Planctomyces sp. SH-PL14: one gene and its partner. The main gene of each other region encodes a partner of the protein of the gene in region 2 in a complex. Links are inferred from orthologs where the notes say so. Each region holds a gene or a part of one and is shown on either strand. Other genes may lie near its edges.

Region 1 (4,266 bases), 6.2 Mb from region 2 along the record:
GCCGTCGCGGTAGATGTTGTCCCCAGAGAACAGCAGGTTCCCCATCCGGAACGAGAGCTGGGCCGGGGCGTGGCCGGGGGTGTGCCAGACTTCGAGCTTGAGGTTGCCGAGGGTCAGCACGTCTCCTTCGTCAATCGTCCGGTCGAAGCCGACCTGGGGCAGGTCGATCGAGATCCCCTGCGCGGTGATCTCGGCGTAGGTCATGATCCGCTCGCCTTCGCGGAGGAGCCCTTCGGCCTGCGGGTGTCCGACGACCTGGGCCTGGGGCATCAGTTCCTTGGCCCGCTTGAGTCCCTGGATGTGGTCGACGTCCGCGTGGGTGGCGACGAGGTAGCGGCAGTTGGCGAGGCGGAAGTCGAGTTGGCGGATGAGTCCCAGGATGTCGTCGAGCGTGTCCTGGTAGCCGATGTCGATCAGCATCCAGTCGTCCCCGTCGTGGACGAGATAGACGCAGCAGCCCAGGCGGCGGCGGGCCTGGTGGTTCATCTCGATGACGTTGGGGAACAGTCCGGTCCGGGGGGGCATGGGCGAAACCTTCGACTCACGTGGCGAATGGAGCGAGGAGTTTACCGCATTGCCGTCGCTACCGTGTAGCCGCCGTGTCCTTATGCCATCCATAAGGTACGAGAAGGGACCCGATCTCAACTCCGGGTACCGCCGCTCCAGCCGGTCGTATAGTTCCGAGATGCCCCAGTGAAATGCGCCCAAGGCAAGAATCCACAGCAGGCAGGCCGAGCTCAACGTCAAAAGCCCAAGGATCGACCACCCCCTGGCCACCCAGAAACAGCCCCAGGCAGCACACGCAAAGAGAAGACTGATCAGCGGCAGCGACAACTTGAGATAGAATCGCCAACGAGCATCGCGGATCGCTCGTGCCCCGAGAAACCCGCTCAAGGACGCGACGAACGAAAGGACGGTGAAAAGCATCGACCATCCCATCGTTCTCTCCAACACCTCTGGGAATCAGCTTTCGTTCATCCCCTTCAGCCGCTCCTGGCGATCAAACTCGATCAGCGACTTTACCAGTTCATCCAGCTCCCCCGTCATGATCGCGTCCAGCTTGTGGAGCGTCAGACCAATCCGATGATCCGTCACCCGCGACTGCGGAAAGTTGTAGGTCCGGATCCGCTCGCTGCGGTCCCCCGACCCGATCAGGGTCCGCCGTTGATCCGCCCGCGCCTGCTGCGCCTTGTTCTGCTCCGCCTCCAGCAACCGGCTCCGCAGCATTCGCATCGCCTTGGCCCGGTTCTTGTGCTGGCTCTTCTCGTCCTGACACTTCACCGCAATCCCCGACGGGACGTGCGTGATCCGGACGGCGCTCTCGATCTTGTTCACCTTCTGACCGCCCGGCCCGCCCGCCCGCATCGTTTCGACGATCAGGTCTTTGTCGTTAATGTCGACTTCGACTTCTTCCGCCTCGGGAAGCACAGCCACCGTCGCGGCGCTCGTGTGGATCCGCCCCTGGGTCTCGGTCGCGGGGACGCGCTGGACCCGATGGCCCCCGCTCTCGAACTGGAGCGCGTGGAAAGCCCCTTCCCCGGAAACAGAGAAGACGATTTCCTTGAAGCCCCCCTGCTCCCCGGGACTGGCGTCCAGGATTTCCTGCGACCAGCCGCGGATGTCGACGTAGCGGGAATACATGTTGTAGAGGTCACCGGCAAACAGCGCCGCCTCGTCCCCGCCGGTCCCGCCGCGGATTTCCATGATGAGCCCGCCGCGGGTGATCGAGTCCCCCGCCGTCACCAGGTCCTCGAGCTCCGTCTTCATTCCCTCGAACTGCTGACGCAGCCCCTTGAGCTCCGACTCCGCGTAGGAACGGGTCTCGTCGTCCGCCTCCGCCTCCAGCATCCCTTCGAGATCCGCGATGTCGGTCGAGAGCTTGTTGAACGTCCGGACCGTCTCCGCCACCTTCCGCAGTCCGCCGTACTCCCGCTGCACCTCGACCATCTTCTGAGGATTGGCCAGCACCTCGGCACTCTGGAGCATCATCTCCAGCTCCTCAAACCGCCGCAGCTTCAGGTCCAGACTGGGGAACATGGTTTGACGCGTCCGGGAAGGGAGAACACCAGCTCGAGAAAACAGAACGGGCGGTTGGCCAGGGGCACCCCATCACCGACGGTACCGAAACCAACCACCGCGCAAAACAAAACGAGCGGGCGTCGCACCGGGTGCGTCGACCGCTCGTTGAGAGATGGCCGCTACTTGGAGGCTTCGCCCTCAGGCTTCTTGACGCCCCACTTCTTCTGGAACTTCTCGATCCGGCCGGCGGTGTCGATGAACTTCATCTTGCCGGTGAAGAACGGGTGCGAGGCAGCGCTGATGTCGATCGTGACGAGCGGATACTCGTTCCCGTCCTCCCACTTGATCTTCTCCTTGGAAGTCATCGTGGAGCGGGTCAGGAACTTGAAGTTGGCACCGATGTCGTGGAAGACGACCGGGTGATAGTCGGGATGGATGTCGTTCTTCATGGGACTTCAAAAGGCTGAGGGCCGAAAGCTCAAAGCTGACAGCCGACGCAGTGGACTGGACCGGACCGGAACACCAACCGATTAACGCTTCGAGAACTGGAAGCTGCGGCGGGCCTTCTTATGGCCATACTTCTTACGTTCAACCGCACGACCGTCGCGGCTCAGGAACTTGCCTTCGGCGAGGGTCGCGTGCAGCTGCGGGTTCTTGGCTTCAAGGGCACGGGCAATCCCGAGGACCATTGCCCCGGTCTGACCGGTCGGGCCGCCGCCGTTGACCTGGATGGCGATGTCAACCGCTTCCGCCATGTTCGTCGCCCGCAGCGGAGCGAGAACGTCGTGCTGGTCGCGGACGAGGGTCACGAATTCCTTGAACTCGCGGCCGTTGACGGTGATCTTGCCCGAGCCGTCCGTGATGCGGACGCGAGCAACGGCGGTCTTCCGACGGCCGGTCCCGAGAGCCGCACCAAAGCGGTCAATCTTACCCCGAATGACCGGAGCGGGACGCTCGACCGGCGCCACTTCGGCTTCGGCACCTTCGACGGCGCCGGTTCCCAGGGTCAGATCGCTTACAGCCTCGGTGGCGGGCAGAGTGTCAGTCGACATCAAACAAATCCTGGCAAACAGGCAGAGTCAAAGACGGGAAACAGGCAGACAGCCGGCGGGCAACAACGGGACGACGAGCCGACAGACTACTTGAGATAAGCGGGCAGTTCCTGCGGCTGCTGAGCCTGGTGAGGATGGTTCGTCCCCACGAAGAGCCGCAGGTTCTTGAGCATCTTGTACGCGAGCTTGTTCTTCGGCAGCATCCGGCGAACCGCTTCCCGGAGGATGAACGCCGGCTTCTTGGTGAGCAGCTCGGCGGCAGTGTCGGTGCGGTGACCACCCGGGTAACCCGTGTAACGGGAATAGCCCTTGGCGGCCATCTTGGTGGTGAAATACGGGCTTTCTTCGCGGGAGAGCTTCTTACCGCTGAAGCGGATCTTCTCGGCGTTGATCACCACGATGCAGTCACCGGACAGCACGTGCGGCGTGTACTCCGGCTTGTGCTTGCCCATGAGGATCGTCGCAATTTTCGTCGCCAGACGGCCCACGATCTGATTGTCCGCATCCACAACGTACCAGTTGGGTTGCGTCAATTCCTTCTTCGCCATGAACGTCTTGGACACTGCTCAGATCCTCTAACTCTCAACCACCAAATGGGATACGGATCCCCGGCCAAATGCGGAAACGCGCAGTGTATCGGAAGCGGCCCGTGCGTTCAACTGGAGCGGGGACAAAAGAGGCTGAAGGCGGAAGGCTTAAGGCCGAAGGAAGAAAAGGCGAATTGCGTCGCGACGACGGGAAGGCGACGGCGGACGTCTGTCTCGTTTGGCAGAGCCGGATCACGCGTCGCCTTCGGCCGACGGCGTCTCGTAGAGCAATTCTTCCGAAAGTCTTTGGACTTCACCTTTTCTGTCGAGGCACGCCAGGACGCTCTTCCCCTTGGCGACCAGCGTCCCCTGGCGGGTGACCTCGTAGGTGTGCTCCAGCTTGGCGAACGACATCCGCGAGATCCGGGTCGTCAGCGTCAGGAGATCGTCGTAACGCCCCGGGGTCTTGTAGTCGCACTCGATGTGGGTCACGACGAAAAACAACCCCCGCTCTTCCATCCGGCGGTAGCTCCCGCCCGCCGCGCGAAACAGCTCCGTCCGCCCCATTTCGAAATAGACGAAGAACGTCGCGTGGTGCAGGAAGGCCATCGCGTCCGTCTCGCTGTAGCGGACGCGGATCTCCATCGAGTGTTCGGTAAGGCGGGTCA
Region 2 (5,680 bases):
GAATCCCTGCGCTCTCCGGTACGGTTGGGGACGTTTTTCCCCCGCGGACATGGAGGACGCGCCGTGTGGTTTGACGTTGTCGTCTTGGTCGTCCTGGCGTTCTTCGGGCTTCGCGGAGCCGTCAAAGGGGTCATCTTCCAGCTGGCGAGCATCGCCGGCATCGGCCTGTGCCTCGCCTGCGCGGGGACGAGCGCCAAGCTCGTCGGGCCGCACATCAACGTGCAGCCCCCCTTCAACCAGTGGATCGTCCTGTTCGGGACGTATCTCGTCTGCACCTTCGTCGCTTTCTCCTTCGCCCGCGGACTCAACTCCTGGACGGAGAAGGCGCACCTCGGCGAACTGAACCGGCACCTCGGGTTCCTCTTTGGCGTCGTCAAAGGGGTCGTGCTGTGCCTCGTCCTGACCTACATGGTCGTGACCTTCTCCCCCACGGCGCGGGACTCGCTCAAGAGCTCCAAGACCGCCCCCTATGCCGCCCGGCTCCTGAACCGGATCCAGCCCCTCATGCCCGAGCGGCTGCACGCCACGATCGACAAGTTCCTGACGCAGCTCGACCATCCGGAGTGGATCGAGCCGGGAGCCGGCGATCCAGCGAACCCGTTCGATCCCGTTCCGGGGACGCCGGTCGTCGGCGACGACATCCGGTTCATGAACCAGCCGTTCCCCGGCGGCAACGAGCCCTGGCCGGGAACGACGTCGCCGACCGGCTCGACGGTTCCGGGCGGATCGACGCGGCCCAACCCGCAGGGATCGCAGGCGACCGCGCAGGACTTCTGGGCCGAGGTGCAGTCGCGGATGAGCGCGGAAGCGCAGCGGCAGATCGCCAGCGCCTGGCAGAACGCCGATCCGCAGACCCGCCAGAAGATTCAGGACGACATCCTGAATGCGATCCGCAACACCCCGCCCGACCAGTGGGGTGACATGCAGAACCGGATCATCGAAAGCGGCCGCCAGGGCGCGGTCGATCTCGTCGGCAGCTGGTTCTCTCAGCAGTTCGGCGGGAACGCGCCTTCGACGCCGACCCGGCCGGCCTCGCAGCCGAATTACAGCCAGCCGTCCTATTCGCAGCCCTCCTACTCCCAGCCAGCATCGAACCCGCAGCCGTTTAACCAGCCCTCCTACGGAGCGCAGCCCCAGACCCAGCCGAGCTACGGCAATCCGCCGGCCAACAGCGCCCCGGCGTCGGGTAGTGAAAAGCTGCTGACCGACATCGTTACCGCCCAGTCCCCCTTCGCCCCGTTCCAGCAGAAGCTCCGCGACCAGATCAACGGGCTTCTCGGCGGCGTGCCGGAGCCGGTGGCGGCCGCAGTGCTGACCGACTGGAAAGCGGACCTCTATCGCGAGCGCGACCCCGATCCGCAGACCGACGCGACGACGCCGATCGAGACGCGCCTCCTCCGCCAGCTTCAGAAGGCGGGGGTTCCGGAGAATCGCCTGAGCCGCGAAGTCCAGCAGCGGCTGAACTCGTTCCGCCTCAGCAGCGAGCTTCCCGGCGATCTCCGGTAAAGAGTCCCCGCTACGGAGCGGCAGGCGTCAGGACCTTAAGGCCGATGATCCCCGCGAGGATCAGGCCGACGCACACGAGGCGTCCGGCCGTCGCTGCCTCGCCGAAGAGGACGATCCCCAGGATCACGGTGCCGACGGCGCCGATCCCGGTCCACACGGCATAGGCGGTCCCCAGCGGCAGGCTCCGGACGGCGATGCCGAGGAGCGTCATGCTGAGGACGAGCGCGATCAGGGTGCCGACCGTCGGGCCGACGCGGGTGAAGCCTTCGGTGTACTTCAGGCCCACCGCCCAGCCGATTTCAAAGAGTCCCGCAACCGTCAGGATAAGCCAGGGCATATCTTCCTCTCCCGTTTGGGGCCGTCCCCGATGAGTGGGAGAGGTGAGGTCGTCCTCACGTCCTGCTGGAGCGGCGAGCCGCCCTTGAAGGTGGGAATCGTACGGTCCGGGGCCGGGGAGGCAATGGACTCTCCGGCGTCTCTCATTCAGGCCAATCGGGGGCTCGAATCCGGGAAAGGGGCGAAAGCGGAATTGAACTTTTGAACAGTCTTCCCAACAATTCATCCCCTCTCCGGAGCGGAGAGTTTTCCCACAGGATTGCATGGTGTCGCAGCAGGGAGGTCTGGTGTCGGGTGCTCCTTCCAAGCCGCAGGTGGCCGCTTCAGAGCCGTGGACTGTCCGCCGGATCCTGGAGTGGACGACGGATTATCTGAAGCAGCACGGAAGCGAATCGCCGCGGCTCGAAGCGGAGATCCTGCTGGCCCACGCGCGAAAGTGTCCGCGGATCAAGCTCTATACCGATTTCGACGAAGTCCTGACCGAGCCGGTCCGGGCCCAGATGCGGGACTTCGTGAAACGGCGGGCGAACCGGGAACCGGTCGCTTATCTCGTTGGGCACCGGGAGTTCTTCAGCCTCTCGTTTGAAGTCGGCCCGGGGGTCTTCATCCCGCGGCCCGACACGGAGACGCTCGTCATGGAGACGATCGGGCTGGCGAAGGGGATGGAGTCGCCGCGGATTCTGGAGTTGTGTACGGGATCCGGCTGCATCTCGGTCGCGCTGGCGGTGAATCTTCCGAAGAGCCAGCTGACGGCGGTCGAGCTCGACGATGTCCCGTTCGCGACCGCCCAGCGGAACGCGGAGAAGCACAAGGTCCGGGATCGGATCGACTTTCGGCAGGGGAATCTCTTCGAGCCCGTCGGGGCAGGCGAGCCGTTCGATTTCATCGTCAGCAATCCCCCCTACATCCCCGACGGCGAGATCCCGACGCTCGAGCCCGAAGTCTCCCGGCACGAGCCCCGCCTGGCGCTCGCCGGAGGAGCGGACGGACTGGACGTGATCCGGACGCTGGCCCGGGAAGTCCCGAAGCACCTGAAGTCCGGGGGATACTTCCTGTTCGAACTCAGCCCGGAACAGGCTCCGGCGGCGCTCGAGCTCTTTGCGGGAATGCCGGAGACCTACCGTCCCGGCGTCGTGCACAACGACCTCACCGGGGCCGCGCGCGTCATCCGGGTTCAGAAGATCTGATTTCTGGCGTGCGGTGGAGAGATTCGTCGTCCGTCCTCGGTGGATCGAGAAGTCCGTTTCCTCGCGGCCAGATCACCATGATCGAACGCATCGTTTCCGGCGGGCAGACGGGCGTTGATCGCGGGGCGCTTGATGCCGCGCTCGAGATCGGGATCGCGTGCGGCGGCTGGTGTCCCGCGGGACGACGGGCCGAGGATGGGACGATCCCGCCGGAGTACCCGCTCCAGGAGACGCCGACTCCGCACTATGCCGGGCGGACGCGGTGGAACATCCGCGACAGTGACGGCACACTGATCCTCCACTTCGGGCGGCTGGGGAGCGGGACCGAACTGACCCGTCGTATCGCCGACGAGACCGGCAAGCCGCTGCTGATCGTCAACCTCGCGGAGACGGACGGCGGGGCCACGGCAACGATCCATTCCTGGATCCGGAGTCAGCGCGTCCGCGTCCTCAACGTCGCCGGTCCGCGGGAAAGCACGGCACCCGGGATCTCTCAGTCGGTCCGCCTCCTCCTTCGTGACCTCCTCAAAACCATGACGCCATCCAGCGAACGCAAAGGGGCCCGGCGGATGGCCGACATCCCCGCCGAGGTCCTCGAACAACTCAACGCCGGCACCCTGGAGACCCGGACCCTGGCGGAGGGGCTGGCGGTCAATTTTTACACGCTCCTCGGACATGCCCTCCCGGCGCGCCGGAAACTCCCCCCCGAGGCAACGCTCTTTGCCGAGACCGGCGTCACCCGGCGGATGGCGGCGGCGGCCGCGTGGCTGCACTCCGAGTTCGGGCTCGATCACTGGGATCATTTCGCCGGGCATTCCTCCGACACCGTCCGCGGATGGGCGGCCTACATGCTCGGGGCATCGGGACTGCCCCTGGCGAAGAAGCTCGACCGGATCCGGCCGCTCGCCGACGACCCTCATTCCGGTGTCCGCGAATGGGCCTGGATTGCCATCCGTCCGAATGTCGCGCGCGACCTGCCGACCGCGCTCTCCCGGCTGCGGCCGTGGACGTCTCATGCCTCGGCGAATATGCGGCGGTACGCCAGCGAGATCACGCGGCCCTGCGGTGTGTGGTGCGCGCACCTGAGCGAGCTCAAGTCAAACCCCGATGCGGGGCGGGGGATTCTTGATCCTCTCCACTCCGACCCGGCCAAGTACGTCCAGGACTCCGTCGCCAACTGGCTCAACGACGCGTCGAAGTCGCGGCCCGACTGGGTCGACGAAGTCTGCCGCGACTGGCTGGCGAACTCCTCGACGCCGGCCACCGTCCGGATCTGCCGCCGGGCGCTGCGGACCGTCCGCGCGAAAGCGAAGTAGCCTGGCCGCTTCCGTCGGGTGAAAAGAAAAGGACGACGGGGGGCGCCCGTCGTCCTTCGACGCTTTCACGGTCTTGGATCGTTCAGGTCGTGGGCTCAGCCGATTCGGTCTTAGCCGGCGCGGCCGGTTCCGCGTTCTCCGAAGCCGCCGGCTCGGAGGCCTGCTCCGCTGCGGGCTCCGCGAAGACGGAATCGCTCAGGACGATGGCCTGGCGCTGTTCTTCAATCATCGGGCAGGTCTCGGCAACTGCGGCCGTGGCCCGGGAGATCGCCGAGCAGGCCGACGGGCAACTGGCGACCGCGCTGCAGGAAGAGGCCGACCCGCAACCGGAGGACAGACGCGCGCCGCAGGCGGGGACGTCGGATTTCATTCCCGGGAGGAACGACACGTACTCGGCGAGTTCCGGCCGGACCGTGACCGCTCCATAGACGCCGGCCGCTCCGAGAGTCAGAACTGCCAGGAGGCCGTAGACCGCGCGAGACACCACGCGGGCGCCGCTCGCCGCCTGCGGCTCCGCATCGGTCTGCGGCTGCGGCTCTTCGGCGTAGGGCGAAACCAGATCTCCGTTCGACATCATTGTGCTCCGGGGCGAAAGACGTACGACCGCGAACATTGTATTCCGGCGCGCCGCAATCGCGACAGGAATTCTCCTCGCCCTGAGTCGGGTTTAACGAGCGGGGTTGACGCCGGAGCGGGCATGCCGCCGGGCCAGGTACCAGCGGAGTAACCGCCGGGGGGCATAACGAAAAAGCCATGCGGCAAGAGTCGGTCCCCAGCCGGGATAGACGACGGCCCGGCCCGCCTCGAGTCCCCGGAGCGCCTGCCGGACGACCTCGTCGGGAGGGAGCGCGAGGAAACCGTCGCCGCTGCGATCGGTATCGGCGCCCCCCTCGCGGCGGGCGACATTTCGAAAATTCGTCGGCGTCGGTCCGGGGCAGACCGCCGTGACGCCGACGTTCTTCTCGGCGACTTCGATCCGCAGCGCTTCCGAAAAGCTGGTGACAAAGCTCTTGGTCGCGGCATAGACCGCCGCGTCGGGTAACGGGAGCGTTCCCGCCAGCGAGCTGACGTTGAGGATCGCCGAGGCCGGGTGGGAGCACAGAGCCGGCAGGAGGGCCCGCGTCAGGAGGACGAGGCCCGTGATGTTGAGATCGATCTGGGCGCGGAGCCGGTCAGGATCGGCCGTCGCGACGGAGCCGTAGTCCCCTCGCCCGGCGTTGTTGATGAGGAGGTTCGGGCACAGGCCGGTCTCGTCGAGCCGTCCGAGGATGTTCGGGATTCCGTCCGGCGTCACGAGGTCGGCGACGCACAGCTCGATCCGCAGTGCCGGGGAGA

Evidence for each region.
Region 1: the proteins of prmC (region 2) and prfA are in contact, whole or in part, in a crystal structure (PDB 2B3T), measured with the Escherichia coli proteins. The link is inferred for Planctomyces sp. SH-PL14 from one-to-one orthologs.

The regions. Positions count from the first base shown.
Region 1 is NZ_CP011270.1:6,668,735-6,673,000, reverse strand. Bases 1-2,918 are described here. They hold prfA (peptide chain release factor 1), read right to left. Parts: upstream 2,038-2,918; coding sequence 964-2,037; downstream 1-963. Other genes in these bases: rpsI (30S ribosomal protein S9), read right to left, coding at 2,550-2,918; VT03_RS25570 (type B 50S ribosomal protein L31), read right to left, coding at 2,199-2,468; VT03_RS25580 (MBL fold metallo-hydrolase), read right to left, coding at 1-525. Outside these bases: more of rpsI, read right to left, coding at 2,919-3,071; rplM (50S ribosomal protein L13), read right to left, coding at 3,158-3,634; VT03_RS25555 (acyl-CoA thioesterase), read right to left, coding at 3,851-4,266. UniProt on the Escherichia coli protein: Peptide chain release factor 1 directs the termination of translation in response to the peptide chain termination codons UAG and UAA.
Region 2 is NZ_CP011270.1:468,599-474,278, reverse strand. Bases 1,097-4,079 are described here. They hold prmC (peptide chain release factor N(5)-glutamine methyltransferase), read left to right. Parts: upstream 1,097-2,129; coding sequence 2,130-3,029; downstream 3,030-4,079. Other genes in these bases: VT03_RS32520 (YpsA SLOG family protein), read left to right, coding at 3,107-4,079; sugE (quaternary ammonium compound efflux SMR transporter SugE), read right to left, coding at 1,517-1,843; VT03_RS02040 (CvpA family protein), read left to right, coding at 1,097-1,506. Outside these bases: more of VT03_RS02040, read left to right, coding at 64-1,096; more of VT03_RS32520, read left to right, coding at 4,080-4,345; VT03_RS02015 (hypothetical protein), read right to left, coding at 4,428-4,919; VT03_RS02010 (SDR family NAD(P)-dependent oxidoreductase), read right to left, coding at 5,013-5,680. UniProt on the Escherichia coli protein: Methylates the class 1 translation termination release factors RF1/PrfA and RF2/PrfB on the glutamine residue of the universally conserved GGQ motif, i.e. on 'Gln-235' in RF1 and on 'Gln-252' in RF2.